Linked DNA regions of Paraglaciecola psychrophila 170. The protein of the gene in region 2 interacts with the protein of the main gene of each other region in a pairwise test. Links are inferred from orthologs where the notes say so. Each region holds a gene or a part of one and is shown on either strand. Other genes may lie near its edges.

Region 1 (15,783 bases), 3.1 Mb from region 2 along the record:
ACATAAAAACCTGTTTTGGTTGCAGGCATAAAGCAAAGATAAAAGCTTTTAACCACAGAGCGAGTGGACACAGAGGAAAATAAAAATATTCTGGTGTTACCAATCAAAATAGCTAACATTGCTACAAAGAACACATTTTTAAAAGCGTATATAGTTGTTTAAGTTGATATCAGGCGGTGTAAAATTCCTACCACTTTAGATTCGTTATTGGTTGTCAACGAAATCTCTGGGCGTCATGCCATTCCAAGCCTTGAAAGCCCGATTAAAGCTCCTAGAATCGGAAAAACCCAGTTTATGGGCAATATCATCCAGGTTCATTTGTTGCGACAGTAGTATTTTCGCTTCCTGGTTCAAGAATTTTTCGCGAGCTTTTCTAAAACTGCTGTTGCAGTCAGCCAATTTGCGACGCAGTGTCGCAACACTGCACCCCAGACAATCTGCCACCGCTTCCTGGCTGTGTAAACCGGCTTTTAATGCTGATCTCACTTTGGTCAGCAAGTTTTCATGACTATCAGGTTCAACTAACAAATATTGCTGTAACCCACTATAGACTTGGGCTGAAGTGAGAGGGATATTTTGCTCGCTGCACAGTTTTATTTTAGCCAACTCGACGGGATAATGCAGCGCGTAACATGAGGCAGTGTGGCGGATGGGCAGATTAGGAAATGCTGCCAGCAACAGGGATTGCTGCTTACTCGGGATCCTACTCTGCACCTTAATTAAGTCCGCTTGCTGAGGATGGGAAAGACTACAGATCACACCATGCACATACAATAATACACATTCTAGATTGAAACGAATATGTTCGCTGCTGCTGTCATCCAAGTAAGGGAAATCATGGTCATCTATGACATAGACTACTTCACGATCCTTTACTTCCACCCTGTTATAGGCGCCGCCATGAATAAAATTATAAGAGCTCGCCAGTTGTTGCAGAGCGTCCAGCAAGGTTTCGCAACGACTTAAATTGGCCAATACATGATCATTAGTGCCCGGCAATAGAGGGCGCTTAGACATATGCAATGACTCATCACGCAGCTCAATGGAGAAGGATTCTAGTATTCTTAGAAAATCCACAATGCTAAGACTGCCGTTGTCTTGCAAACCTAAATCGGCCAAGACAACTGGCAATGACAAACCAGCAGCGGCCAAAATTGACGTCAGCATCGTCAGGCCATGATCATGGATTGACTGAGGATGCTGCTGTGACAGAAAGGATGATTCAGGCACCGATTTGCTTTGTCCGAGAGTAAAAGAGTCAAGGCAATAGAGCATAAAGTATCCTGCAAATCAATCCAACTAAAGTACAGAGTGATGTTTCAGCTCTCGCACCTTAGACTAATTCCCATTAATAATCAGTTGGCATTAAGCCAGCTCCTAATCTGATTAACGCCGGCCAGTTGCCAGCCCAGTTCCAAATGATTAGAGGCAATCACGGAAGTACCACCGTTGTTATTGATGCCTGTGGTATCACTACAACTGGTTATAAATACAACACCATCTGAAGGGCCGGTATGTTCATTATGGATCAACGCGATATCCGCTTGATTACCACAAAGATTGTGAATTCGAACAGCAGGGTCCGTACCAGCAGCCCTAACTGAATCCACCAAAGATTCAGGCATAAACGCATCGATACCCTGAGCATGGGTATAATAGCCCCAACCGCCGTAATAAGTAGTATGCCAATCCTGTTCGCTTACTGATAATGAATAGGTACTATCCCATTTTTTCAGCATTTGTGCAGCGCCAGTAAAATAGCTGGAGGCATAACTCCATTCAGAACCATATTGCCAAACACCGAAGCAAAATATAGCATCATGGGCCGTTGGGCCGTTGATGACACCGCCGCAACCAGGGTATACGCCAAAGGTTTGAGTCCAACCGTGACGGAAGGACCAGTCGATACCATTATTAGGACCTCCCAGCATTATCAACCGTCTTACATCATTCTGGTAAACCGTTCCCCATGATTGGGTCAAAGATGAAACATACATTCGGGCATTAAAAGCACTCTTGGACCAGGTAACTAGGTCCACACTCTGTGCGCCAGTTCGATTTTTGATCACGCTGATGGCATTGGCTATCTGTTCTGACCAGAAATACCCGTCGCCGTTTTTATGGGCCAAAGATAGAGCAAATACCTTAAAGTTATCTGTTGCTAGAGCTTGCATCAAACCTGTGTTTGGACAGGTTTGCCTACCACAGCCATAGTCACCGGCTTCATTGGGGTTCGCCCAGGCTATATCGGCATCCTGATTAGCACCGTGGATCAGTAACACTGGCGTCGCTTTACTATTGCTATTCCAGTTTGGCCCATAGTAGATCAAAAACGTATCCGAAGAGGGGGTTGGGTTGGCAAAAAAAGTAGCTCTTTGACCGGTTTGATTACCTCGACCATCTAAGGGAAAGCTCTCCTGCATTAAATTACCACTGGTATCACCCCACCTTTCTACTTTGGCCCAACCATTGTTGATACCACTGCTAAAACTAGCTTCTAGGACAGGGCTGGCTGCGTTGACTAGGCTAGCGATGAATGTCAACAGAATCGCCAGACCGAATTGTTGAAGCCGGCGAATGCTTTTGAATTGATTATTATTCATCCTTTTCATCGTGATGCTCTCCTTTGTGTGTGTTCATTTTCCTTATTGGGCAACAAGTCTGCTTTAAGCTGTTCGGCTAAACGTTGTCTAGCTTGCTGAGCCACTGATAAATCTCCGAAGGACAAAAAAGCATGGATGGTGCTGTCAAAGTCTTCGAAGTGCCTTAGTTTCCCGGCTTGGTGCAGTTTTTCAGCGAATTGTTGGCCTTCATCGTGCAATGGGTCAAAACCGGCTACCAAAATGGAAGTGGCTGGTAAACGCTGTAAATCAGTCAAAAACATCGGGGAGACCAATGGGTCATCAGCGCGTCCTTTCTCGTCTAGGTACATCACACGCGTGTCATCGATAGCCGCTGTGCTCAGTAAATAATCCCCGTTTCCAAATTGCTCTCTTGATGGATAAGTCTGATGAGGGTTATGTACATCCAATACTGGATAAATTAAATACAGACCTTTCAGCTGTATACCGTTTATGTTGTTCATCTGATAACTGGTCGATAGGGCAAGATTAGCACCAGCACTATCACCCATCAGTGCAATACGGTTTGAGTCTAAATTCATTGACTGAGCATGTTGATAGAGCCAACTTAATCCTGAGCAGGCATCCTTTAAACCGGCCGGATATTTGTGCTCCGGAGCCAGCCGATACTCTAGGCTGACAAATGCCATACCACTCAATTCACAGAGACTGGCGACCAAGGCCTGATAACAGTCCAAATCTCCCAAAGACCAACCACCGCCGTGCAGAAACATAACTACTGGCAACGGGGTTTCTGTCTCGATGACTGGTAGATAAAGGCGAGCGGGAATATCACCTTCATCACTAGGTATGTTTAGCTCACTGACTCGGCATCCTATTGGCACTGGGCCTTGCAAGCCGATAAACATAGCTTGGGCACCAGCCCGAGAGGTTTCTATCGAAACCTGTTGGTTATGGAGATCTGGTATCTGCTGGTTAAATTGCTCCAGAAGGACTGCTGTTTCTTTATCAAGTCTCATATTAAAACTCATATTTTATATCGATACCAAAAGTGCGTGGAGCACCGTAGTAACCCAGCTGAACTCCGGGTGAAGCACTAAGATCGAAACCGTGCTGTCGATAGTGCTTGTCAGTCAAGTTTTTGCCATACAGCATGACTTGCCAGCGCTCATCGGGAGAGCGGTATCGAACAGATACATCCAATAGCGAATATGCATCTTGGGCTAACACTTCACTGCTGCTCACCGTCAGATAAGTTTTGCTACGATAACTAGATGACAGACTAGCCCAAAGAGAACCCTTTGCGCCTATATCAAACCAGTATTCTAAACCGAGTCGACCATTCCATTTCGGAGCGTTAACCAACTCACGTTTGTCACTGACCTCCTCACCGAAGTCACCAATTAGATTGTCATAACCTCCCCCCAAGTAGCCGACATTAATGTTGAGGGTTAGATCAGCGGTCAGCATGGCGCTGAATTCCATCTCAGCACCGTAGATACTAGCTTTACCAGCGTTATCAAACAGAGACAAGAAGGCACCAGTGTCTGGATCGATAGAAAAGCGACTCAGCTGAAAGTTTTTATAGTCGTTGTAAAATGCCGCCATATTTAAACGAATGTTGTCGTCGTTCAACAACGACTTGGATCCCACTTCATAACTCCACATGGTTTCAGGATCAAATGGCTGGGCGATAGATGTCAGACGACCGTTAAAACCGCCGCTTTTGAAACCCCGGCTGGCGCTACCATATACAAGGGTTTTCTTAGTAGCCTTATAATCTAAAACGACTTTGGGTGAGAAGGAATTCCAGTCTTGCTCAGCCTCATAACCGGTCTGCCCGAATCCCACACCGGTACCGAACACTTGCTCCATCTGTTCGGCGGTCGTGATGCCGGTACCGAAAAACTCTTCTCCTTCGTTACTGACTGATTTTTTCTCTGTGGTGTAGCGGGCACCTAAAGTAAGGCTTAAACGCTTAGTTAAATCAACATTGATATTGGTATAGACAGCGCTACTGGTGTTGATTTGATCACGTTTTCCGGCATTGATAACAGGAAAAGGAAAGTAGACACCATCGCCAAGAGGGACAAAGAACTCTGGAGCTACTGCGCCGCCTAGGGTCAGATCATTTTCCTTGAAGTAATAAAGGCCGGAAACCACTGAAAGTGAGTCTGTGCGATAAAGCCACTGCAGTTCCTGACTAAACTGATCCTGCTCTTCGAAATTATAAATACCAAACGTCTCATCTGCACTACCGTCTAGATCCAAGTGAGTTCGATAATCCATTTCGCGATAGGCACTGATAGACTTAACAGTATTATTGCCCCAATTGTATTCTAGGGTCAGTGCCGCTCCTTTCGTTTTCAACTTTTCCAGATCGTTATAGGTAACATCGACTTCGAAAGGATCATCACCAGCAGGCAGAAAACCTCCTGCTGACAGCGAATAAATAGGGGTTTCCCTATGAGGAGTACGTGAATGATTAGGGCTGCTATCGGAACCGTCCAATACGAGGTAGGCTGAAAAATAATCAGTCGGTTGATACATCAGACTTCCCCGCCAAGCCAGGGTATCCTTATCATTGTCATCGCCGCCATCAAAGAGATTGTTACTATAACCGTCCCGTTTTTTACTAGATAACGCAAATCGTCCTGTCAACGTATCACTTATCAAGCTTCCACTTATGCTGCCTTTAAGGCCCAATTGGTTGTAATTACCAAGATTAAGACCTAGGTACGCCTCTGTATCTTCTGTGGGTTTAGCACTGGTAAATTTAATCGCTCCTCCGATAGTGTTGCGTCCGTAGAGGGTGCCCTGAGGGCCTCGCAATACTTCAATTTGCTGTGGATCCACCACATCGAGAAATGCACCTTGAACCCGACCCATATAGACATCATCCAGATAAACACCCACCCCCGGATCATTAAAAGAGATGGAATCTATCTGACCCACTCCGCGAATATACACCACGGCGTTAGAAGCATCGCCTACATGCAAGTTCAGATTAGGCACCTTTGACTCCAGATCGCCCAAATCCTGAATTTGCATCTTCTCTAACTCATTCGCAGACAGAGCTGTGATAGCAATAGGCACATCTTGTAGATTTTCGACCTGACGAGTAGCAGTCACCGTAATCAACTCGATACCGCGTTCTGAATCTTCTTTTGTATTGTCACTGTCTTGTGCATGAATAGGCAAAGCAAGTGCAACTAACAAAGCACTGCATAGTGGATGAAGTCTGGGCTTATGTCTTGGACTGCTGGGGATAATAAATTCGGGCATACTGCACCTTAATGTAAATAAACTGTTATTTTTATGTTGTAAATAATACATGGCATCCTTTGGCCAACAAGGACAAAAAACTTCAAGTTAACCGGACAATTACGCTCAATGTATATATCTAAGCTGGGGGAGAGGTAAAATCAGTTTGAAAAGGTGAAATACTTTAACCACAGAGGAAGAGCTGGATGCACAATAAAATAAAAATGGCAGAGCAATGGTGAGTGTAGCTCTGCCGTCTTTAAGTTCACTTAATATATCAAGGGCAATTACCTAAAGACCAGATAGCATTACCAGTAGAGTGAAGAATACTAAGCCCATAAGTTGAGCCGGACATGGCTTCATCAGAGCCTTGTGCGAAATAGTTTGGCGCATAGGGGCTGCCTGAGCTGTAGGCTCTTCCTGCAGTTTTATGGTAATAGTTATAGGTGCTATGTTCGACACACGTTTCGCCGTTCGAATCACCACTTCCTCCACCAGAACCGCCTCCGCTTTCATCACCACTGCAGGCCTGTATTGGTCCAGTGCAAGACGCATCGTTATCCTGCCACACACATTGACTCGCACCTGAGGCCATTTCAAATAACTTGAAGGCAGATGTGCTGTATTCCAGGTAGCAATTGGCGTAATTGGTATAATCCAGTCGCCCTGCATTAATATGTTGCTCTAACGTGGCTGTCTGACCTGCATCAATAGTAAATGTGATGCTATCGTTGCTAGTCTGGGCAGCTTGATCGTTTGCCGTTACGCTTGCGGTATTGCTGCCACCGGGCAGACTGCATTGTATTGCCGAATAGCTCGTTTGTTCAATAACGGCAGAAATATTGCCGTTGGCAAAGGCAATACTAACTAATGTTAAGTCATCATTAATATCTGTCACATTGCCGCTAACTGTTGCACATTGCCCAGAAACACTCACCGTTATATTGCTAAGTACTGGCGCCGCTGGTGACGGAGGAGGTCCAACACGAATAGAACTATAGAAAAGTGCTGAATCTTTTCCTTCATTATCGGTAGCCAGCAGGCTAACTTGATAAAGGTTATCGGCAAGTGCAGCACTGATAATCATAAAATTATCAGCCCCATCTACTGAACTTGCACCACTGCTTAAACTGCCACCGACTCCCGCAAAACTAGCACTGACCTCAGCCACAAAGCCTTCAGTATCTTGAGCGTTGCCACTTAGCATTATTTGGCTGCCAGACAGGCTTATCTGAATATTGCTCAATAGAGGACCTACGTTACGATCAACCCGCTGGTTGTTAGTGGCAAAATACCGTCCTAAATATTCGGCATAATTGATGCCGCTACCATTGATATATGAGCCATTTGCCCCCTGACCACCCGACCAAGCATGATCAACGCCGTTAAACCACAGTTTAGACACGCGTCCGTCTTGCCAAAGTGTTTCATCGCCAGTCCGACCGGCTCCTTCACTGATAATATTGCTGCCGGGTAATTCACTCACACCATATAGGTCAGCCATACCTTTGGCATTTTGTGCGTTGTAACATAAGTTCACCGTTGAATCCTGATCCCCTTGGGCAATAGAAGCAATTTGACTGGAGAAATGACTGGAATAAGAGCCAGCATACTGCTGACATCGAGCTTGTACATTTGCTGTTTCACAGGGTCCAAGTGCTCCGTTTGAACTGGTACCTATACTGGGACCAGCGCTAATACCCATGCCCGCGAAAATATCAGGAGCCAAACAAGCGGTGGTGTTGGCGAAAGCTGCACCTGAGGATAGACCAGCGATATATACCTGATCCGGGTCGATATCACGGTTACTATCAGTAGTCAGTGCAGTGGCCAGTGAAATCAAATTCTTATAGTCGCCGCTGGAACGGGATTTAGTCCCTTGCCAATATGACCAGCAACTGTAACCCGCTTTATTCATTGCGTCTGGTACAGCGATTACCATACCGTGGTTTTCCGCAGCAGACTCCAAATTAGCTGTGAGGTAGGCATCAACGGACTGCACGCAACCGTGCAGCACAATCATCAATGCCTTACCCTGTCCAATAGACGAAATGCTGTCGGGTGTATAGATATTGACTTTATTAAAACCACCCAACGACTGATTATTTTGCCAACTACCGGCAAACACATGACTAGAAAGATATAGTGCACCTACAACAGGCAGCCATAGTAAAACCTTACTAAGACCTTGTTTAGTTATCATAATATGCTCCCAAATATTTTAATTATTAAGAAATGGAATATTCACCAAGGCACAACGTCAGAAATGTACTCAATTTACACTTTTTACGCTTCTTACACTGTGTGCTTAAGGTCAATTATTTACTGCAGGGATAACTATAGGTGCTTAAGGTTTAAACAGATGTAGGTATTTAGTACTATGCCACGTTTCTGTTTTATGGCGTGTGATGATGTGTTTCATAAAAGTGTGCGATTGCCATTCTTAGACTTTTTCATGGACGACATCACTATTATACAACTTACTTTTAAAGAGTTTTAAAAGTAAGTTGTATGATTCAGTCTGAATGAAAAATCTTAGAAAAGTTACCATCGCAGTAGGACTTAGGGTCAAGGCCACCTAGAGATTTAGTCAACGTCTTAAAATAGCTTGGTAAATCTTTGCTTGAGTGTCACTGCAATCACAAGTTGTGTGTTAACACAGATAATCGAAGTCATATTTACCCTGGCATCGTTAAATGTTATTTGCGATGAGTTTAAAATAACTCAAACATACTTTGCGTTAACAAGGATTGCATTTTTATCCCTGCATAATTGACATAAATATTATCGTTTCCTGGTGCGGCGGTTTGTGCAGCAAGGGTAAACTCTATGCCTCCTTGAAAATAAGACAAGCTAACATGGGCTAAAACCACATTTTCACCACTGCCTCTAGTCTCGCTAGGTCCCCAACCAATTTTTGGCCAAATACGCCATTGTCCTTGTGTTGCTTCATCGAATACTTTTTTGGGATCACTAGGTAGTTCTCCCGCAATAGCAGTCGAAATAGCATGGTACTAATTCCCTGCATCATGCCACCGTTAATATGCTGGTTATCTGTATGTCCAGTACCAAAAAATAACACATCAACATCGTCACTTTTTACGTCATAGCCCAGTAAACAAACAGTGACCATAATGTTTAGCTCTACATCGGGTAATTTCTGTCCAAAGGAGCATCTCGGTCACACTTTTTACATGCCAGTTTATGCCCCAGCATAGATTTATGGCCATCTACTGTGATGACCCAAGGGCGACTTGTTCAGGTGGGTTATGTCTAACATGTTGAAATGGCCGCACGCTAACTCAGCCACCCGATCGTTTTCTTCGTATTTGTGGTAACTAATGATTGGTTTATCCGTGTTTATAAAGACCCAAAAACAGCATGTTAGCTAACAATTTCCAGCTCAAATTCCTTTTGTTTAGTTTCCAACTCTTCCTGCGCGTCTAGCCAATACATTTCTGCTTCTTCAAGGGTTGATTTATGATTGGCTTGTTCAGTCAACACTTGTTTGAGTTGGTTTTTGTTTTCGGCGTTGTATAACTCAGTGTCACCGAGTTGCTGCTCTAAAGCTTCTAGTTTTGTTTGAGCTGCAGTCATGGTTTTTTCGTGTTGCTCAATGGACTTTCTGAGAGGTTTTGTTGCCTGTCTAAATTCTGCTTCTAAGCGTTTAATATTTTTACGATCAGGTTTAACAGTGGTTTTGTCACTTTCTACACTAGTGCCTTTATCGCCTTTGAGGATCCAGTCTTTGTAGTCATCTAAGTCACCATCAAAGGCTTGTACTTGCTTTGAATCCACTAAATAAAAGTCATCACACACCGATGTCAGTAAAAACCTATCATGAGATATCAGTACCATGGCACCTTCAAAGCCTTGCAACGCAATATTTAATGCATGCCGCATGTCTAAGTCTAGGTGGTTGGTGGGCTCATCCAGCAACAACAAGTTAGGTTTTTGATAAACGGTTAAAGCTAATACTAGACGAGCTTTTTCACCACCAGACATAGGCTCTACTTTGCTTAAGGCGTTATCACCACGAAAACCAAAACCGCCTAAATAATCTCTGAGACTTTGCTCGGTAGCCTTTTTATCTAACCTTTGCATGTGGGCAATGGCTGAATCCTCGCCACGTAAAAACTCTAATTGATGTTGCGCAAAATAACCTATTCGCAATCCAGCTGATGTTTCGTATAGCCCTTCAATGGGTGATATTTCACCTGCTAACAATTTAATTAAGGTCGATTTACCCGCGCCATTTTTACCTAGTAAGCCGATACGGCTGCCCGGCACTAGATTCAAGTGTAATTTTTCTAAAATTATAGTATCGCCATAACCTACTTTTACCTGCTCCATCTTTATTAAAGGGTTAGGTAACTTTGGCGGGGTAAAAAATTTAAAGCTAAATTCGGAAGCGGCCATCACCGGCAGTAACGTTTCCATTTTTGCCAATTGTTTTACACGGCTTTGGGCTTGTTTGGCTTTACTTGCCTTCGCACCAAATCGATTAATAAAAGATTCGAGGTGCGCTATTTGATCTTGTTGCTTTGAATACTGCAAACTTTGTAGACGTAAACGCTCGGCACGTTGTTTTTCGTAAGCATCGTAATTACCGGTATAACTAACAAGTTGCTGCGACTCAACACTGATGATTTCATTCACTGTACTGTCCAAAAAGGACTTATCGTGAGAAATCAGCATCAAGGTGCCCGTATAACGCTGTAGCCATTTTTCTAACCAAATGACTGCATCTAAATCGAGGTGGTTAGTAGGTTCATCTAACAATAATAAATCGGAATGACAAAGCAATGCTTGGGCTAGGTTGAGACGCATTCGCCAACCACCAGAAAAAGCAGAAACCGGATTTTTCATTACATCATTGGCAAAACCTAGACCAGCTAAAATAGTCGAGGCACGGGCATCAATATCATAAGCACCCACATGTTCTAACGAACCATGTAAAAGAGCGATTTGTTCGCCGTTGTGGGCTTCTTCTGCTGTGGCGAGTTGTGCTTGTAGCTTTCTGTATTGTTTATCACCGTCAATCACATAATCCAGAGCCGAGCGTTCAACCGCAGGCGTTTCTTGTGCGACCGAGACGATTTGCCAGTTTTTAGGAATATTAAAATCCCCTTGCTCGGTGTGTAACTCACCCTTTATTAAAGCAAACAAGGTGGACTTTCCACACCCGTTAGCACCAATCAGGCCTGCTTTATGGCCGGGGTAAACAACTGCATTGGCATCTCGCAGCAAAACTTTGCTGCCACGCATTAACGAAACATCTGAAAATTGGATCATGAAAACCTGTTATGAACTTTTTAGCTATCTTAAGCGTTTAGTCTGTTATTAGTTTCACTTAAACTAAAACGAGATAACACTCAAATTTGAATGGGAGTATCATATCAAGATGATGAACCGAAAAAATGTCTTAAACCATGGTTAATAAAATAAAAAAACGATTCGTCGCTGGAGCAAATTGCCCCAAGTGCCGCGCACTGGATACTATCATGCTGTATTTCGAAAATAATGTCGAAAAGTTAGAGTGTGTGAAGTGTCATTACTCAGAGTCCCAAACAGATAAAAAAGTCGCAAAAGCCTCACGTTCGGGTGGAAGTGTAATTGGGGTGTTTAAGCCGGAGTAGTTTTTTGCTAATAGTGCATGGCATCTAAACCTTTCGAGTAAACTTAATTATATCGACTAAATAAGCTGCGCCTAACTTGCATCAACTTACTATTCGTTTTATTTCATTTTAAGCAGTAATCACGGAAAAAACGTCTCCATTATTTAGGAATCCCAAAAAATGAGTCCTAAATATCCTCGCTAACGGCTTAGCACTCCACAAATTTAGACTACGATTTACAAATTAACGCAGTCTTTTAGTTTATTTTAATTCAAGAATTAAATGCTTCAAGGCCTGCTGGCTTAATTATTAAAAAAACTCTATTTTTATATCTCGCAAATTGAAATTAATAATGTGGAGGCGGCATTTCCTCTGTTTCTGAAGCCATATTGCTAGGCTCAATAGCACTCATTTTTGATACCAGTTGTTTAAGTTGAAATTGTAAGTCGTCCATTTGTTTTTGCTGTAAAATGAGTGCTTGGTTAAGGCTTTCTATGGTGTCTTCCTGAAAAGCCATTTTCATTTGTAATTGTTCGATATCTGTCTGTACTGTGCTCATTAATTTTCTATCTTCCACTTTTCTAGTAAACCATTGCTACTTTCTGAAACAATTTCGCTATCACCAATAAAACCTACATCATGCACCACTGCCGAAGCTGGTTTACTACCTTCACGCGCCGAAACTCGCCATTCATTTAGCTCTGCTCCTGTTTTTACATCCCAGCGATTGATCCTTCTTGATGGGGAACCTGTTAGTAGGTACTTACCATTATCTGAAAATACTGCAGTAGTGAATATCCGCTGTCTAGCTGAATATTGTAAATTACTGACTTCTTTACCTGTAATCAGGTCCCAAACCCGCGCATCACGTTTACTGTCAGCAGTAAATGCGTAACGTCCTTGATCATCTAACGACACTTTAGTGACTCTACTAGGATGATCAAACTTATGGATAACTTGGCCAGTGCGAGTATCCCACAGATAGGCTAAATAATCGTTGCCACCTGTTAATGCATAAAAACCATTAGGCGAAATATCCACACTATTAATTTTTTCTTGGTGGCCTAAAAACTCTAATCGCCTTCCAGTCTTGGGCTCAAAAAACATTACTTTACCATTACCGCGACCAACCAAAATACCTCGACCTTGATTTGACACGGCTATATCTCGAATACTTGCCTCGTCAATTCGCCAAAAACCTTCTGGCTCACCAAGTTCTAAATTCCATAACGCAAATGCTTCTCTATCAGCAGTGACAACATATGAATTATCAAAGGCAATATGAATATTGGTCACTGAATTGCTGCCATCATCTTGATGTCGCCACACATATCGCTGCTCGTTAGTAACCAAATTCCAAACGGTAATACCATTGTCAATAGAAGAAACAACAGCGATCGTATTGTCTGCAGAAATGTGGGAGGCATGAGATCCCCCCTCAGCGTGGCGAAATTCACTAACCGGCACATCACTTGAACCACTGCAGGCCATAAGGGTTAAGGTACTCAGCGATATTACAAAATAGATGACTTTAATACGATTATTCAATGGGTTTCTCTTTTGTCATATGCCGTTTAGTATATGCGTTTGCCTACCAATCACATACTGCTAGTTGGAGAATTATAATGAAAAAGGCCTCAATCTATACCTCAATCACTATTTTTATTGTCTCTATTTTAACTTTAAGTGCATGTCATCCACCGCCAGTTGATCCTATGAAAGTAGAAATCTTAGTCCTTAGTACACAACAACAAAAACAATCTTATGCAATCGGCGCTAGTGTGGGTCACATTATAGAAAGTAAAATAGCTAATCAAAAAAAAGTGGAGGTTCAATATGACCAAAGCTTGCTGGTAAAAGGTTTTATCGCAGCCTTACAAGGCCAGTCACAACTCAATAAAGAGGAAATTAAATCTATCACTGGCACCGTTGAAACTCTAGTACGAGAAAAACAAGCCGAACTAAAAGCTCAGATGGGCCAAGAAAACAAAGCTGTCGGTGTAGCGTTTTTAAAAAATAATGCTCAGCGTGCTGGCATCACTGTCACTAAATCTGGTTTACAGTACGAAGTACTAAAAAGCGGTGAAGGAAGTAAACCTAAAGCTACCGATACAGTAAAAGTAAACTACCTTGGCACACTGATAGGCGGCACTGAATTTGATTCTTCATATGCGCGTAGTAAGCCAGCCAGCTTCCCACTAAATCGTGTAATTAAAGGCTGGACTGAGGGAGTTCAATTAATGAGTAAAGGGGCAAAATACAAGTTTTATGTGCCTTCAGACTTAGCATATGGTGCCCGCTCAACGGGTAAAATCAGTAGTTATTCAACCTTAATATTTGAAGTGGAATTACTTGAAATCATCCATGCAAGTAAACCCGCAACGAGAAGGCCTGGATTTTGATCAAATAGGTAATACTCGATTTAATAACTTCCAATAAAAAGCCGAACACGTTACGTGGTCGGCTTAGATTTATCGTTTTGATAATCAGCTATTCTCCGTGCTGAACCTTATTCCCTTAATTTATTGCCCTTAAAAAGGGCTGTTTATCCCGGATTAACCAGGTGATTTATGGTCATTTAGACGAAATAATGTTTCAACTTTATATGTTTTAATGTCGATATTTACCTCCAATCAAGTGTTGCCATGTTTAAAGGTACTATGACTGTCTCTCTTACTCTAAGCTGACTCTGTAAAGAGCGAAAAAAAGGGCAACTCTTTTTTACGCCAGGTTCCTCAAAGTGTATCTAGTATTAAAATTCGTAGGGGTTATTGACAAAAACCCTACTTCACCTTGATTAATATTAAGCATAGTCGATAAGTATATTTTCACACTGTTAACTTCAATTATTTATTGTAATAACTGGTATTAAGAAAATAGTTTTTATTCCTAGTTGATGTGGCAACTTTTACGTCAACGTCTACCACCTCGATAATCAGTCCCATAGCGAAGAAGAATCCCTACTGAATTTTGCTTACCATGTTATTGAATAAAAGTAGAAATACGTGAGGCACCGCTCAATTAAAACTAGGTAAACAGTTTTGCCTATTGATAAACTTGTTATTCCGGTTAGAACAATGTTACATCTACAATTTACCCCAATATTTTAAGAAAGGTTCAGGCTTGAAAACAAAACTTATAACACCTGAAGGCTACAAGAAGCTATATGACGAACATGAAGAAATATGGCTCATACAAAGACCCGAAATCACCAAAATTGTAACTTGGGCTGCAAGCCTTGGAGACAGGAGCGAAAACGCAGACTATCAATATAACAAAAGGAAATTAAGAGAAATTGACAGGCGTGTTCGATTTCTTAGAAAGCTACTACCCGAGCTCAAAATCATCAATTACTCAAAGGAGCAGGAGGGTAGAGTATTTTTTGGTGCTTGGGTCGAGATAGAAAACGATGCGGGTGAAGTAAAAAAGTTTCGAATTGTCGGCCCAGAAGAAATTTACGGTGATGCTACAGGGTATATTTCCATAGACTCACCTATGGCTAGGGCTTTATTGAAGAAGGAGATGGGTGACATCGTTACTGTAAAAACGCCAAATGGTATCAAGCAATGGAACATAACCTCCATCAGATACACACGTCAGTGGCTAGATAAGCAACACGAGTGAAAACTCGGTGAAAATTTCCTGACTTTTGCAGCGTTATAATTTTACCGTAATATTTTAAATAATGCATTTATTTACTATTTGGAAAAGTCTGATAGAACTGTATTATTTTGGACCATGTTAGAATAGTTGACATAACAGGATTGAACGATGGACATAGAATTTTTTGTTAACAAACTTCAAGAACTTTGGCTATTAGCTCAGTCACAGTTGGGAGAGCCCGCGACCTATATTCAAGTAGGTATCATTATTACCTGTTACTTTGTAGCTTACTGGATATATGCCAACACAGTTAAAAGAAGCTTGCTGGTCAATAAAAAACCTATATCTATCGAACACCCACTTAGCAACATACTTCATAGACTCGGTAGCATCGTTTATCCCCTTGTAGCTATAGTATTACTGCGTATTTCACTTTCGGTAGGAGAATCAGCCTTATATCCGGTGTGGCTGATTAATGCAGCACTCACCATCGCCGTGTTGTTATTTTTCTACTCTATTATCAAAGAATTTGTCAGTAGCAATTTTATGTCGACATTGTTTCGTTGGATAGGACTGCCAATTCTTTTATTGCACCTTTTAGGTGTTCTGCCCATTTTTATTAAAGCGCTTGAAGAAATATCTTTAACTGTAGGCAATATTCAGGTCACTCTATATGGACTTACACGAGTATTGTTTTTTGGGGCTCTGCTGTTCTG
Region 2 (16,238 bases):
CATATACAAACACCCTGTATAGGTAACCATTACCATGAACATGCCAGAAGCAAGCTTTTTAGCTTGGCAAAAACAGTTTAGTACAGAAGATGATTGCTTAAAATACTTGCAACAAATGAAATGGCCAAATGGCTTTATTTGCCCTGGTTGTGGCAATAACCATAGCTATGAAATTACAAGTCGTCATTTATACGAGTGTACACAATGTAAAAAGCAGACCTCAGTCATGTCAGGAACACTTTTTCACGGCAGCAAAATCACTTTGAACCAGTGGTTTTGGGCTATCTATTCTCTTGGCTCTGATAAGGGAAGTATCTCAGCACTGAGACTCAGTAAATTAATAGAAGTCAATTGGCGAACCGCGAGGCTGATTTTAAAGAAACTTAGAACGGCTATGGGGCATAGAGATAGTTTATATCAATTAAGTGGCACAATAGAGCTAGACGACGCTCTGGTTGGCGGTAGACAAAAAGGCAAACGAGTGACGCGGAGCAGCAGGAAAAAAGAATGTGCTGATAGCCTGTGAAAGTAAGTGATAAAAAAGCAGGATTTATCGCAATGGCAGTGGTCGATAGCATTTGTCATTTTAGCGTGAATGAATTCGTCAAGAAACACTTGAAACAAGGCCAACAAGTTCATTCTGATGCATTGCCGGCATTGAATATTATAGGTCAAAGAGAAAACTATGAGGCAAGAGTACCCCGGGTTATTTAGTTGATGAATGGTTACCGTGGGTACATATAGCCATCGGCAATTTAAAAACGTTTTTGTTAGGTACGTTTCATGGTGTAACCGAAAAATACCTACAAGAATACTTTGATGAGTTCTGTTATCGGTTCAATCGTCGATTTATCGAAAAACAAATACCTAACCGATTGCTAAACTTAGCAATAATTCACTTACCTGTAAAATCGACCTGAGCCAGGTGCATAGGCATGTTTTCTTTTAAACAATAAGCGACCAATCCCGCGAGTAAATTCAGCATAAAGCCATTCATACTCCGATACCTTGAGTGTTCGATGTAAGAAATATTCTTAAGTTGGTCGTTTATTGCTTCAGTTATATAGCGCCTTGAAAGCATGGCCCTATCCCACAACGATATAGCTTTTGCTTTCATATTTTTGCGAACGGTTGTGATGAGACTTACACCTTTGTCTAATAAATCTGCTTCCAAAGCTTTACTCAAATAGCCTTTGTCTCCATACAATTTATCAGTTAAACCTTCTGCTAATTCACGCACGGGTTGAGTGTCATGCACATTGCCGGTTGTGACTTTCGCAGCAACAATTTCACCGTGATGATTGACGACTAAGTGGAGCTTGAAACCATAAAACCAACCCATAGTACCTTTACCTCGTTGAGCGATACCGTTGAAGGTTTTATGTCTAGGTATTCGGATGTTATGACACACCTTGATGCTTGTAGAGTCAATGAATTCATGTCATGAGGGCTTTCCTTTAAGTGATGTAAAGTAGGCACACATGGGCACAATAACTCTAGGCATGACCTCTATAAATTGTGTGTAACTCAATAAATTTGGAGACTCATTTTTGTAGACAAGAGATACATACCCAAGAGAGTAGTTTTTGAAATCACGGTAATGTGACATATGAAAACTGACGACAATCGTCATGATTTCACTGGTGGTCATTTGCCCTTCTCTTTGACGTTTTCGCGTACCGTCTTCGAGCAGTTGTTTACGCCATTGAGGAAATAATACTTTTGCAAAATCATCGACATCACAAAACAACTCAACTAATTTACTCATGCCTGGTTCTTTTTTAGAATCATCTCTTTCATCGAAAGATCGGATCTTGGAACAGGTATCTAGTTCAATTTCTTAAACAGGATTCAGGTTAAGTATAAAAGCCCGTTCGCCAGACTATGTTCTTCATCCAATTATCTGACAAATTTAGTTATTCCTTCGTTACCTGATTTAAACATTCTAAATTTTTCAATTACACTTTTTCGATGATTGTCACCCAATCTCGACTTCTCGACAATTGCTCCTACATTGTTCTACATTCAGCCGTCTATGGCGGTCGCTTGTCGAGCTGTTCAATTAGGTGAAGCTGTGCTTCTAAGGGATCCAGTTTAACCCTACTAAATATCATAAATAATTAGCGTAAATAAATGCCAAGTAATTCAAAAGACAAAAGCATTGGCTTTGCCGATTTTAATCTTTGGTGGCTCCGCCACTGCAGTTTCCGCACAAAAATGTTATTTTGGTGGGAAGTGACAGGATGTCACTTTAGCGACGGTTGGAAGGACACATTTGTAGCGACCTTATAATAAGTCTTTTCTTCGGTAAAAAATTGAGGGGCTGCTGCATTTTTCTGGGTTCTCTATTGTTGCTGTTGAGCATATTTACGGGATAAATATGGAACAGCATCAGTCGGCCTGAGAGTTAATGTGGACGGACGCACATTATAAAAAAGAGTCACTTGCTTGAAAGGATTCAAGAAAAACTATCATGGATGATGGCGCTAAGCGTGCTTTTAATTCTTTTTTATTGATGTTCCTAAGAGAACTAAATGATTTTAGTGCAAAAAAATAGCGACCTTATAAGGTCGCTATTTTTAAAATTGATAACTAACTATTTATCAATCTTACTATAAGGACGTTGTGCTTCACCAGTATATAACTGACGAGGACGACCTATTTTTTGTCCTGGCTGGCTCAACATTTCGTGCCAATGTGATACCCATCCTACTGTACGTGCCAAGGCAAAAATACAGGTAAACATGTTGGTTGGAATACCAATCGCTTTTAGAATAATACCAGAATAGAAATCTACATTCGGGAAAAGTTTTTTCTCTGCAAAGTAGGGATCACTCAAAGCAATACGTTCAAGTTCCATTGCTACATTAAGCAGTGGATCGTCGATGTTAAGCTCAGCTAAAACTTCATGACAACTTTCACGCATAACTGTGGCACGCGGATCGAAGTTTTTGTAAACTCTATGGCCAAAGCCCATTAAGCGGAACGGGTCATCTTTATCTTTGGCTCTAGCAATAAACTCAGGTATACGGTCAACTGTCCCTATTTCCTCGAGCATATTCAAACAAGCTTCATTGGCACCGCCGTGAGCAGGCCCCCATAAAGACGCAACACCAGCAGCAATACACGCGTATGGGTTAGCACCAGACGATCCCGCCAAACGAACTGTAGAGGTTGATGCATTCTGTTCGTGATCAGCATGCAAAATAAATATTCTATCAACTGCCTTAGCTACTGCTGGACTGATTTTATAATCTTCCGCGGGGACAGAAAACATCATGTTTAAAAAGTTTTCTGCATAACTCAATTCATTTTTAGGGTAAACAAAAGGTTGACCAATGTTGTATTTGTAACACATTGCAACCAATGTCGGCATCTTAGCCACCAAGCGATAAGCGCTGCGTAGACGTTGTTCAGGATCATGAATGTTCAGGTCATCGTGATAAAAGGATGACATAGCACCTACCGAGCCACATAACATTGCCATTGGATGCGCATCGCGTCTGAAACCTCTGAAAAAGTTATTAATTTGGTCGTGAACAAGAGTATGACGAGTGATCGTGTCTTTAAAGTCTCTGTATTCTTCAGTGTTAGGAGTTTTATCATGCAAAAGCATGTAAACCACTTCAATGTAATCTGAATCTCGAGCTAATTCTTCAATGGAATAACCTCTGTGTAGCAGAATGCCTTTGGCGCCATCAATATAAGTGATCGTCGACTCACATGAGCCCGTTGCCATAAACCCAGGGTCATAAGTAAAGTAACCATTGGCACCTAAAGACCTTACATCTATTACATCGTGGCCTGCGGTACCTGACAAAATCGGAAGTTCGATTTCTTTGTCACCCACTTTTAAAATGGCTTTATTTTCTGCCATATACTGTTCTCCTCAGAATCGTTTCATGTTCGATAAACAGCATGCTCTGCTGTTTACTGGGGGGGGAATTGCCGCTATTTGAACTTAAATTGACTCATAATGTCAATTTTAATGCGTTCCGCTTAGTAAATATTCACTTCTTTCGCCCCCTCAATGCAAATATAATTTTGGAATAGCATGGTTAAGATTCGTATTAGGTGAGTATTTCTTATTTACACGCAACACCCTGACTTAACTTATTACTTATAAACCTTTAATAAAGAACAATAATTGTATTTGTTTGAATGGCTGGATATACTTATTGGGCTTAAAGCACTTGGTATTGAAAAGATTATTTATACTTAACCTTTCTTTAACAAAGTGGCAACAATCTTAGGGAACAGAAATTGAATTTTAGCAAAAATTTAACATGCGAGATGTTATAAGCCGAAATGTTTTAACTACCTACGGGTATAAAGAGTAATAAACGTGAAAAAACAAAGACCAGTTAACTTACAACTCAATACTATTAGTTTTCCTCCTGCAGCAATCACTTCAATTCTCCATCGTATTACAGGCGTCGCATTGTTTTTTGCAATGATGTTTGTGATCTGGGCGTGGGCGATGTCTGTATCATCATCTGAGAGTTTCGCTCTCGTTCAAGAACAAATGGCGGGTCCTCTTGGTAAGTTTGTTGCCATAGGCACCATTTCTGCCTTGACGTATCATGTGTTAGGCGGTCTCAGGCACATGGTAATGGATATGGGGTATTGGGAAGAACTTCAGTCCGGTGATATAAGTGCTAAAGCAATTATTGCGGCATGGATTATCTTAACAATCTTAGTAGGAGTTGTATTATGGTAACGGGTCAAGCAAGTTTAAAACGTAATGGCGTACAAGATTACGTCACTACACGTGCTACCGCTTTGATTATGACTGCGTTTTCTTTGTTTATGGGGTGGTATTTTATCTCTACCCCAGCCATTACTTATGTAATGTGGAACGATTTGTTTTCTGGTCTTGCGATGAAAGTATTCACATTTGTTACTTTGGTTTCGATCATGTTCCACATTCGTATTGGTATGTGGCAGGTTTTAACCGACTATGTTAAAGCACCAGGTTTGCGTGCGTTTATTCAATTTGTTATTAACCTAACTGCATTTGTTTATGTGGTTGTTGGTTTATTTGTTTTGTGGGGTGTGTAAATGAGTCTTCCTGTACATGAATTTGATGCAGTCGTAATTGGTGCTGGCGGCGCAGGTATGCGCGCGGCGTTACAGATTACAGAATCGGGTAAATCGTGTGCCCTATTATCTAAAGTTTTCCCTACACGTTCTCATACAGTATCGGCACAGGGTGGTATTACTGTTGCTCTTGGTAATGCTCATGAAGATAACTGGGAATGGCACATGTACGATACGGTCAAAGGTTCCGATTATATTGGTGATCAAGACGCAATCGAATATATGTGTAAAACAGGTCCTGAAGCCATTATTGAAATGGAAAATATGGGGTTGCCTTTTTCTCGCTTCGAAAATGGAAAAATTTATCAACGTCCGTTCGGCGGCCAATCTCAAAACTTTGGTGGAGAGCAAGGCGCACGTACTGCAGCAGCAGCTGATAGAACGGGTCACGCATTATTACATTTGCTTTATCAACAAAATGTTAAAAATAAAACTAAAATATTCAGTGAGTGGTATGCACTCGATTTGGTAAAAAATCAAGACGGTGATGTAGTGGGTTGTACTGCCATTGATATCGAGTCTGGTGAAGTTGTATATTTCAAATCTAAAGCAGTAGTATTAGCAACCGGTGGGGCTGGGCGTATTTACGCTTCAACTACTAATGCTCATATTAATACTGGCGACGGCTTAGGTATGGCACTACGTGCTGGTGTTCCCATGCAAGATATGGAAATGTGGCAGTTCCACCCAACAGGGATTGCAGGTGCTGGTACCCTAGTAACCGAAGGTTGTCGTGGTGAAGGCGGTTACCTTCTAAATAAAAACGGCGAACGTTTTATGGAACGATATGCGCCTAATGCCAAAGATTTAGCCGGACGAGACGTTGTTGCTCGTTCGATGATGACAGAAATTCGTGAAGGTCGTGGCTTCGACGGTCCACAAGGTCCACATTGTAAGCTGAAGCTTGATCACTTAGGTAAAGATGTTCTTGAATCTCGTCTGCCAGGTATCTTAGAATTATCTCGTACATTCGCTCACGTCGACCCCATTAAAGAGCCAATTCCTGTCATTCCAACTTGTCATTATATGATGGGCGGTATACCGACCAATGTTGACGGACAAGCGCTTACCATGGACGTAAATGGAAAAACTTCACCTATTAAAGGGTTGTTTGCTTGTGGTGAAATTGCATGTGTATCAGTACATGGTGCCAACAGACTAGGTGGTAATTCATTATTAGACTTAGTCGTTTTTGGCCGTGCTACAGGATTACATCTTGGTAAAGCGATTGATGGTATCGATGCTCGTGAAGCGTCAGAAGATGATGTTGATCAAGCGATGGTGCGCTTTAATCGCTGGGAAAATTCACCAGTGGGTAAAGGCGAAGATCCTGTTCAAATTAAGAAAGACTTGCAGCAATGTATGCAATTAAACTTCTCGGTATTTCGTGAAGGTGAGTCAATGGCTACAGGTTTGAAAGAGTTAAATGATATCCGAGAAAGATTAGATAACGCTAGCCTTAATGATAAGAGTAATGACTTTAATACTATGCGTATCGAATGTCTTGAACTCGATAATTTAATGGAAACTGCCTACACCACAGCTGTAGCGTCTAATTTCAGAACAGAGAGTCGCGGTGCTCACAGTCGTTTTGATTTTCCTGATAGAGATGATAAGGATTGGTTATGCCATTCTGTTTATTTACCGGATTCAAAATCAATGATAAAACGTGAAGTGAATATGTCACCCAAGTTGCGTGAAGCCTTTCCACCTAAAGCAAGAACATACTAGGAGCAACAATTATGCAATTAAATCTTTCAGTCTACCGTTACAATCCTGATATTGATAACGCTCCTCGTATGCAAGATTATCAGTTGGAGGTCGCAGAAGGCCAAGACATGATGGTATTGGATGCATTGATAGCATTAAAAGAAAAGGATCCTACTCTGTCATTTCGTCGTTCATGCCGTGAAGGTGTATGTGGCTCTGATGGCGTAAACATGAATGGTAAAAATGGCTTAGCGTGCATCACACCAATATCAGCACTTAAAGGTTCTAAGATAGTGGTTCGTCCATTACCTGGATTACCTGTGGTGCGTGATTTGGTAACTGATATGACGCAATTTTATACTCAGTATGAAAAAATAAAGCCGTACCTTATTAACGACGATAAGCAACCGCCAGCCCGTGAGTTTTTGCAGTCCCCTGAAGAAAGAGAAAAGCTAGATGGTTTGTACGAGTGCATATTGTGTGCATGTTGTTCAAGCTCTTGCCCATCTTTCTGGTGGAACCCAGATAAGTTTATTGGCCCTGCCGGTTTGTTACATGCCTATCGCTTCCTAGCTGATAGCAGAGATACAGCAACTGATGAACGTTTAAATGGCTTAGATGATGCATTTAGTGTATTTAGATGCCATGGCATCATGAACTGCGTCAGTGTTTGTCCAAAGGGATTAAACCCAACAAAAGCGATTGGTCATATCAAATCTATGCTGCTCAAACGAGCAGTGTAGGTTTTACTAATAATAAAATACCGTGTGCTTCGGCACACTTATTCGCAGGTCTGATTAAAACCAAGGGACGACAATGCAGCAAAGCGTGATGAAAGCATGGTGGGATTCTTCTCACATGGCTGGTGGCAACGCAACTTATATAGAAGAAATGTACGAAGCGTTTTTAGATGATTCACAAAGTGTGTCTGATGAATGGCGAGACATTTTCGAAAAGTTACCTAAACTTGATGGAGTAGAAGTTGAAACCAAGCACAGTCTTGTTCGCGACCAATTTCGACATCTAGCCGCACTGGGTCCAGCCTCTCGAGTTAGTTCAGCTCAGTCAACTGCAAGTGGCAGTGATGAAAAGCAGGTTAAAGTATTACAATTGATTAATGCCTTTCGATTCAGAGGCCATCAACATGCTAATCTTGACCCTCTCGGGCTGTGGAAACAACCAAGGGTCAGAGACTTGGAACTTTCACACCATAATCTTTCTGAAAAAGACTTTGATACCACGTTCAATTTAGGTTCTTATGCCATCGGCAAAGAGTCTATGCCTTTGGGTGAATTATTTGACTCGCTTAATCGCACCTATTGTGGCTCCATCGGTACTGAATACATGCACATTACCGATACGGATCAGAAACGTTGGTTGCAACATCGTATCGAATCCGTTCAAGCTAAGCCTGAAGTTGCTCGCGAAGATAAAATCAATCTTCTTAAAGGTTTAGTGGCCGCGGACGGAATGGAAAAGTATCTTGGCGCTAAATTTCCCGGTGCGAAACGTTTTTCTCTTGAAGGCGGTGACTCATTAGTACCTATGCTCAAAGCTCTGATCAGTCATGCCGGTAGTAATGGCACTAAAGAAGTTGTTGTGGGTATGGCACACCGAGGTAGGATCAATACATTAGTGAATGTACTGGGGAAAAATCCGTCGGTACTTTTTGATGAGTTTTCCGGTAAACATGATGATTCGCTAGGTGCTGGTGATGTGAAGTATCACGCAGGTTACTCTTCCGATTTTGCCACACCAGGCGGTAACTTACACTTAGCATTGGCATTTAATCCATCGCATCTTGAAATTGTTAACCCAGTTGTTATTGGTTCTGTTCGTGCTCGATTAGACCGACGTGGGTGTTCTGATGGTTCGTTAGTTTTACCTATTACCATTCACGGTGATGCCGCTATTGCGGGACAAGGTGTGGTGCAAGAAACTTTTAACATGTCGCAAACTCGTGGTTTCCAAGTGGGTGGCACAGTACGTATTGTAATTAATAATCAAGTAGGTTTTACCACTTCTAAAACTGAAGATGCACGCTCAACGCAATATTGCACTGACATTGCGAAAATGGTTCAGGCTCCTATATTTCATGTGAATTCTGACGACCCTGAAGCGGTATTGTTTGTAACAAGACTTGCCTTAGATTATCGAAACCAATTTAAACGTGATGTGGTAATTGATTTAGTTTGTTATCGACGTCATGGACACAACGAAGCTGACGAACCAAATGCAACTCAGCCAATAATGTATCAAAAAATTAAAATCCATCCTGTGCCACGTAAAATCTACGCAGACCAACTTATCGCTGAAGGTGTTATAGAAGCACACGAAGTAAAAAAATTGGTGAGTGATTATCGTGCTGCACTCGATCACGGTGCTTGTGTGGTCGAAGAATGGCGCCCAATGACTGAGCATTCAGTGGATTGGTCCCCATTTCTTGGACATGATTGGGATGTTAATTACGACAGTTCAATCAGCGTAGATCAAATTAAAGAATTAGGCGAAAAGCTGTGTACTTTTCCCGCTGATTATACACTTCAATCACGTGTTGCTAAGTTATATAAAGACCGAGTCTCAATGATAAATGGCGAAAAAGCACTAGATTGGGGGATGGCAGAAAACTTAGCTTACGCCGATATAGTTACCAGAGGCAGTAATATACGTATGACAGGGCAAGACTCTGGTCGTGGTACTTTTTTCCATCGCCATGCAGTCTTGCATAATCAAACTGATGGTTCTGATTATATACCTTTGGCTAATATGAACGACGATCAAGGTAAAATGGAAATATACGATTCTGTCTTATCTGAAGCAGCGGTTGTTGCTTTTGAGTATGGTTACGCAACAGCAGAGCCCGGTACACTGACTATTTGGGAAGCTCAATTTGGTGACTTTGCTAACGGTGCTCAGGTTGTGATCGATCAGTTTCTAAGTTCTGGTGAAGCCAAGTGGGGACGTTTGTGTGGATTGACTTTGTTGTTACCTCACGGTTATGAAGGTCAAGGACCAGAGCATAGTTCTGCCAGGTTAGAGCGTTTCTTGCAAATGTGTGCCGATCATAATTGGCAGGTATGTGTACCTTCAACGCCAGCTCAAGTATTTAACATGTTAAGGCGTCAGGCATGTCGCCCGTTACGTAAACCGCTCATCGTCATGTCACCTAAGTCTTTATTGCGTCATCCTTTAGCTGTATCAAGCATTGAAGAACTAGCTGAGGGTGTGTTTCATAATGTTATTGACGAAATAGATGACATTGTGTCAAATAAAGTTAAACGTGTTGTGATGTGCTCAGGCAAAGTCTATTACGACTTGTTAGAGCAGCGCCGCAAGAACGAACAAACCGACGTAGCTATTATTCGAGTCGAACAACTATATCCTTTTCCTCAAGCAGAATTTGGTCAAATCATGAGTAAATTCAAACACGTTAAGGACTGGGTATGGTGTCAAGAAGAACCTCAAAACCAAGGTGCTTGGTATTGTAGTCAACATCATTTTCGGACTGCGTTACCCAGAGCTGCCACGTTAACATATGCCGGTCGAAACGCCTCTGCTTCTCCAGCGGTAGGTTATATTTCAGTTCACAACCAACAGCAAAAAGATTTGGTTGATGATGCATTAACAATTAAATAAGGAACCAGTATGACAATAGAAATAAAAGTACCGGTGTTGCCCGAATCAGTGGCAGATGCATCCATCGCTACCTGGCATGTAAAGGTAGGTGACAAAGTGAGTCGCGACCAAAATCTTGTAGATATTGAAACAGATAAAGTAGTGTTAGAAGTTGTTGCACCTGCAGACGGCGTTGTCAGTGAAATTTTTAATGCTGAGGGCGACACGGTGTTAGGTGAACAAACTATTGCTAATTTTGAGGAAGGTGCGGGTGCGGTCGCAACTGAAGCCGAAGCTCCTGCTCAAACTAGTGAAAAATCAAGTCAACCATCAGCTAATAAGGGTGAGTCAGTGGAAATTAAGGTACCTGTTCTGCCAGAGTCAGTGGCAGATGCAACAATTGCAACTTGGCATGTTAAGCCCGGTGAAGCTATTTCTCGTGATCAGAACTTAGTTGATATCGAGACTGATAAAGTAGTGTTAGAAGTTGTGGCACCTGCTGATGGCACATTAAGTGAAATTTTAGCGCCCGAAGGCGAAACAGTAAACGGTGAGCAGGTGATTGCGCACTTTATCGCCGGTGCTGTTGCCGCTGCACCAGCTACCAGCGAAGCCTCTGGTTCAACTGACGAAAATGATGCCCTTAGCCCTTCTGTTCGCAGACTATTAGCTGAGAAAGGCTTAGATGCTTCTAATATTAAAGGCACAGGAAAAGGCGGTCGAGTTACTAAAGAAGACGTTGAAAAATCTTTACAAGCCCCGGCAGCTAAATCATCTGCATCTGCAGAAGCAGCACCAGCACCAGTTGTTGCATTAGATAACCGAACCGACAAACGAGTACCAATGACACGTTTGCGCAAGACTATCGCTACGCGTTTGTTAGAAGCAAAAAATAGCACCGCTATGTTGACTACGTTTAACGAAGTGAACATGAAGCCAATTATGGATTTGCGTAAGCAATACCAAGAAAGTTTTGAAAAACGTCACGGTATTCGTCTTGGCTTTATGTCTTTCTATGTAAAAGCCGTAACTGAAGCGCTTAAACGTTTCCCTGAAGTAAACGCCTCTATCGATGGTGATGATATTTGTTATCACAATTATTTCGATATCTCTATTGCTGTATCAACCCCTCGTGGATTGGTAACACCAGTACTTAAAGATACTGATTCGTTAGGAATGGCTGGTATTGAAGGTGGTATCAGATCACTGGCACTTAAAGGTCGTGATGGTAAGTTAACTTTAGCTGAGATGCAGGGTGGTAACTTCACTATTACAAATGGTGGAGTGTTTGGTTCGTTGTTGTCGACACCTATTCTGAACCTTCCACAAAGTGCTATTTTAGGTATGCATAAAATTCAAGATAGACCTATGGCAGTGAACGGTAAAGTTGAAATTTTGCCAATGATGTATTTAGCATTGTCTTATGATCACCGCATTATTGATGGTAAAGAGTCTGTTGGCTTTTTGGTGACCATCAAAGAAATGTTAGAAGATCCAACACGTCTTTTATTAGATGTGTAACTAATCGAGGCAGCTGAGGACTAACCCTAGCTGCGTCTTCGTTGTTATTGTGTTACATAACGACATAAAAAATAAAGCGGCTTACTAGCGGCTTTTTTCTTACATTAAACGGGTAGAAAAACCATGAATTTGCATGAATATCAAGGCAAGCAGTTATTCAAAGAGTACGGTTTGCCAGTCTCTGACGGAATAGCAGCTTCGACTCCAGAAGAAGCTGTAGCGGCAGCTGATAAAATTGGCGGCAGTGAGTGGGTAGTTAAATGCCAAGTTCACGCAGGTGGCCGAGGTAAGGCTGGCGGCGTAAAATTGGTCAAAACTAAAGAAGAAATCAAAGCCTTCGCTGAAAAGTGGTTAGGCAAAAATTTAGTGACTTTTCAAACTGATGAACATGGTCAGCCAGTCACCAAAATTTTGGTTGAAACCTGCACTGATATCGCAGATGAGTTGTATTTAGGTGCGGTTGTTGACCGTACTTCTCGTCGCATTGTTTTCATGGCGTCTACTGAAGGCGGTGTTGAAATTGAAACTGTTGCTCATGAAACACCTGAAAAGATTTTAAAAGCTGAAATCGATCCTATTGTCGGTGCACAGCCTTACCAAGCCCGTGAAATGGCGTTTAAATTGGGCCTTAAAGGCGTACAGATTAAACAGTTCACTAAGATATTTCTTGGTTTAGCAAAAATGTTTGTGGACCTAGATATCGCCCTTATCGAAATCAACCCTCTAGTGATTAAAGCTGACGGTGATATTCACTGTCTAGATGCTAAATTAGCTATCGATGGTAACGCTGTTTATCGTCAACCTAAAGTAGCAGCTATGCACGATCCATCACAAGATGATGCTCGTGAAGCAGAGGCGGCTAAATGGGAACTTAACTATGTAGCACTAGACGGAAACGTTGGCTGTATGGTGAATGGTGCCGGTCTTGCTATGGGAACTATGGATATTGTTAACTTACACGGTGGCAAGCCAGCTAACTTCCTTGATGTGGGCGGCGGTGCAACCAAAGAACGTGTTGCTGAAGCATTCAAAATCATTCTTTCTGATAGCAACGTGAGTGCTGTACTAGTGAACATATTTGGTGGCATTGTTCGTTGTGACATGATTGCTGAAGGTATTATTGGCGCAGTTAAAGAAGTAGGCGTTAATGTTCCCGTTGTTGTTCGTTTAGAAGGTACTAACGCTGAACTAGGCCGTGAAGTATTAGCTGCTTCAGACCTAGATATCATAGCTGCAAGCAGTCTGACTGATGCCGCTAAATTAGTTGTTAAAGCCGCGGAGGGCAAATAATGTCTGTATTAATCAATAAAGACACCAAAGTTATCTGCCAGGGTTTTACTGGCGGTCAAGGTACTTTCCATTCAGAGCAAGCTATCGCTTATGGTACAAAGATGGTTGGTGGTGTAACTCCTGGTAAAGGCGGCACTACGCATCTTGGTTTACCTGTATTTAACACAGTACGAGAAGCGGTTGAAAAAACTGGTGCTACGGCCTCTGTTATTTATGTACCAGCTGCATTCTGTAAAGATTCAATTGTTGAAGCGGCTGATTCTGGTATCGAGTTGATCATTTGTATCACTGAAGGTATCCCCACTATCGACATGTTGTTTGTGAAAGAATATTTGACCGTAAAAGGCGTTCGAATGATAGGTCCAAACTGCCCAGGTGTTATCACTCCTGGTGAATGTAAGATTGGTATCATGCCTGGTCATATTCATAAGCCTGGTAAAGTAGGTATTGTTTCTCGCTCTGGTACTTTGACGTACGAAGCAGTTAAACAAACTACTGACGAAGGTTTCGGCCAATCTACTTGTGTAGGTATTGGTGGCGACCCTATCCCTGGTTCAAACTTTATCGATATTTTGAAATTGTTCCAAGAAGATCCTAAAACTGAAGCAATCGTTATGATTGGTGAAATTGGTGGTTCTGCTGAAGAAGAAGCAGCTGAGTATATTAAAGCGCATGTGACTAAACCTGTTGTTTCATACATTGCTGGTGTTACAGCACCTGAAGGCAAGCGTATGGGTCACGCTGGCGCAATTATCGCCGGTGGTAAAGGCACCGCTGATGAGAAATTCAAAGCGCTAGAAGCGGCAGGTGTTAAAACTGTTCGTTCTTTGGCTGATATTGGTAAAGGTTTGCGCGAAATTACTGGTTGGTAAACTTCGTACTTAACCATGTTAAATACTACAACCCGCCATAAGGCGGGTTTTTTGTATCTAGGGTTTTGCTTTCCTTAAGTGGTAAGAAAACATAAGACGAAAAATTTTGTTAATGTGATAATAACTTCAACATGATGCTTATGTACCTAAAATCTTATGCCTATTAATACTCAAAAATCTATTTGTCAGTTAGAAAACTTGCCCAAACCTCGAGAAGTTAGCGGTGTAAACAATGAAACGTTTAATGAGCAGGTGCTTGAATATTATGAGCCAGTGGTGCTGAGAGGATTTGCCAGCGATTGGGAAATAGTACACTTAGCAAATAATTCACTGGACGCTGTAGCCAATTATCTTTGCAAACACGATAGTGGTAAAACTCAACGACTAGTTACAACGCCGACTGCAGCTAACGGTCGCATGTTTTATAATGAAAACTTAGATGGCATGAATTTTAGCGTGCAACAAACATCATTATCATCGAGTATCAAGCAAATGTTACGGCGCCCCGAAGGTCATGGGTCTGAAAACTATTGTATACAAAGTGTCAGCGTTCGCGATAACTTGCCACTGTTAGAGGAAAAAATTTCCTATCCATATAAAATAGCACCCGCTCTTTTATATGGATAGGTAACCAAATGACCGTAGCGCCTCATTTTGATGAGGCCAGTAATATTGCAGTAGTCGCAGCAGGAAAACGACGCTTCACTTTTTTCCCTCCCGAACAGATTAAAAATTTGTATATTGGACCGCTAGATTTTACCCCCTCAGGTCAACCTATCAGTCTGGTGAATTTAAGAGATCCCGATTTAAAGCGCTTTCCTAGATATGAGGAAGCCTATAAAAATGCCATGTCAGTCGAGTTAAATCCTGGTGACGCGATCTATATTCCATCACCTTGATGGCATCATGTTGAGTCACTGTCTAAATTCAATGTGTTGGTCAATTATTGGTGGAGTAACGCCTATGTGTCCAGTGCACTTCCGTTTCCAATGTTAATACATGCAATACAAGCTTTAAAGAACCTGCCTCAGGGCCAAGTTAATGCTTGGGAAAGTATTTTAGAGCATTATCTTTTTGATCGGTCTGTTGACCCTGCAGCTCATTTGCCAGCTGGTACCGCAGGTATTTTAGGAGACTTAACACCGCAAAAGGCTACTCACCTGCACAAGTAGCTAGTTAACCAACTTGGTTAATATTGTTTATAAAGGTAGCTACGGTGTTTTTAAAAAGTTGTCATTTATTAAGGTTTAGTAACGTAACTTGGTTATTTTTTTAGTGAAATTATATTTAAATTTGTTATAAAAACTGCTGCTAAGTGGTTTTTTATTCCTTACTGGTTGCCTTCGTATTATTAAAACGGTGAATAAAACACCATAATAGTTAGTTGTTATCGTGTTTTCGACGGATAACTTATTATTAACATGTTATTTCTGTTATCTATTTTCGAATTGATATAATTAACAATTACATCCTCATTTTGGTGTTTCCTCTTGAAGTAAATTATTATAAAACAATAAGTTACATTTATTAATCCTGAGTGAGAATTCATTTTGTTTGTTGTCTTTCTGTTAACCGTTTGTTGAATGACTTTATTGAATACGTATGTATAGCGTTGAGCTGTAAGGCGGCTTGAAGGTAATATCCTGCTTAGAATAAACGCAAGTGTAAGAATGTATTGTCGGTCTTTGCCGTTTGATTCATTTTAATCATTTGATAACTACCAAGAACGGGACACACACATGAAACAATTTAAACCCAGCTTAATCCAAGCGGCACTTATTACCAGTGGATTTGCTTTCAGCATTTCATCTGCACTTGCTCAAGAAACTGCGGCAGACGATAATTTAGAGGTCATTCAAGTATCTGGTATTAGAGGTAGCTTAATGCGAGCTCAAGCACTCAAAATGGACAACACGTCTATCGTTGAGGTTTTGTCTGCTGAAGATATTGGTAAGTTACCTGATACCAGTATAGCCGAATCATTGGCGCGTTTACCCGGTTTAGCAGGTGAACGTCGAAATGGCCGAACCAGTGGTTTATCTATTCGTGGTTTCAATGAAAACTATGTGGGTACTTCACTCAATGGTCGAGAATTGTTGGGAATGGGAGACAACCGCGGGGTTGAATTTG

What was found.
Region 1: the proteins of C427_RS09135 (region 2) and C427_RS23060 interact in binary tests that used the Escherichia coli proteins (3 or more experiments, as listed by UniProt). The link is inferred for Paraglaciecola psychrophila 170 from one-to-one orthologs.

Annotation. Positions count from the first base shown.
Region 1 is NC_020514.1:5,238,036-5,253,818, reverse strand. The notes cover bases 8,687-11,618. They hold C427_RS23060 (ATP-binding cassette domain-containing protein), read right to left. Parts: upstream 11,142-11,618; coding sequence 9,231-11,141; downstream 8,687-9,230. Other genes in these bases: C427_RS23055 (YheV family putative zinc ribbon protein), read left to right, coding at 11,279-11,485; C427_RS28970 (hypothetical protein), read right to left, coding at 8,991-9,086; C427_RS23065 (hypothetical protein), read right to left, coding at 8,710-8,979; C427_RS26630 (hypothetical protein), read right to left, coding at 8,687-8,719. Also shown: C427_RS23090 (helix-turn-helix domain-containing protein), read right to left, coding at 205-1,275; C427_RS23085 (esterase/lipase family protein), read right to left, coding at 1,356-2,612; C427_RS23080 (alpha/beta hydrolase), read right to left, coding at 2,609-3,601; C427_RS23075 (TonB-dependent receptor), read right to left, coding at 3,603-5,867; C427_RS23070 (extracellular catalytic domain type 1 short-chain-length polyhydroxyalkanoate depolymerase), read right to left, coding at 6,124-8,049; more of C427_RS26630, read right to left, coding at 8,561-8,686; C427_RS23050 (SlyX family protein), read right to left, coding at 11,811-12,023; C427_RS23045 (WD40 repeat domain-containing protein), read right to left, coding at 12,023-12,955; C427_RS23040 (FKBP-type peptidyl-prolyl cis-trans isomerase), read left to right, coding at 13,090-13,866; transcription elongation factor GreB, read left to right, coding at 14,588-15,088; C427_RS23030 (mechanosensitive ion channel family protein), read left to right, coding at 15,236-15,783. UniProt on the Escherichia coli protein: Genetic data indicate it may be involved in ribosome assembly or function.
Region 2 is NC_020514.1:2,091,855-2,108,092, forward strand. The notes cover bases 7,260-10,646. They hold C427_RS09135 (2-oxoglutarate dehydrogenase E1 component), read left to right. Parts: upstream 7,260-7,626; coding sequence 7,627-10,446; downstream 10,447-10,646. Other genes in these bases: C427_RS09130 (succinate dehydrogenase iron-sulfur subunit), read left to right, coding at 7,260-7,553; odhB (2-oxoglutarate dehydrogenase complex dihydrolipoyllysine-residue succinyltransferase), read left to right, coding at 10,456-10,646. Outside these bases: C427_RS09110 (citrate synthase), read right to left, coding at 2,597-3,877; sdhC (succinate dehydrogenase, cytochrome b556 subunit), read left to right, coding at 4,346-4,720; sdhD (succinate dehydrogenase, hydrophobic membrane anchor protein), read left to right, coding at 4,714-5,061; sdhA (succinate dehydrogenase flavoprotein subunit), read left to right, coding at 5,062-6,831; more of C427_RS09130, read left to right, coding at 6,843-7,259; more of odhB, read left to right, coding at 10,647-11,946; sucC (ADP-forming succinate--CoA ligase subunit beta), read left to right, coding at 12,070-13,236; sucD (succinate--CoA ligase subunit alpha), read left to right, coding at 13,236-14,108; C427_RS28170 (cupin-like domain-containing protein), read left to right, coding at 14,265-14,735; C427_RS28175 (cupin-like domain-containing protein), read left to right, coding at 14,744-15,007; C427_RS24035 (hypothetical protein), read left to right, coding at 15,074-15,280; C427_RS09160 (TonB-dependent receptor), read left to right, coding at 15,848-16,238. UniProt on the Escherichia coli protein: E1 component of the 2-oxoglutarate dehydrogenase (OGDH) complex which catalyzes the decarboxylation of 2-oxoglutarate, the first step in the conversion of 2-oxoglutarate to succinyl-CoA and CO(2).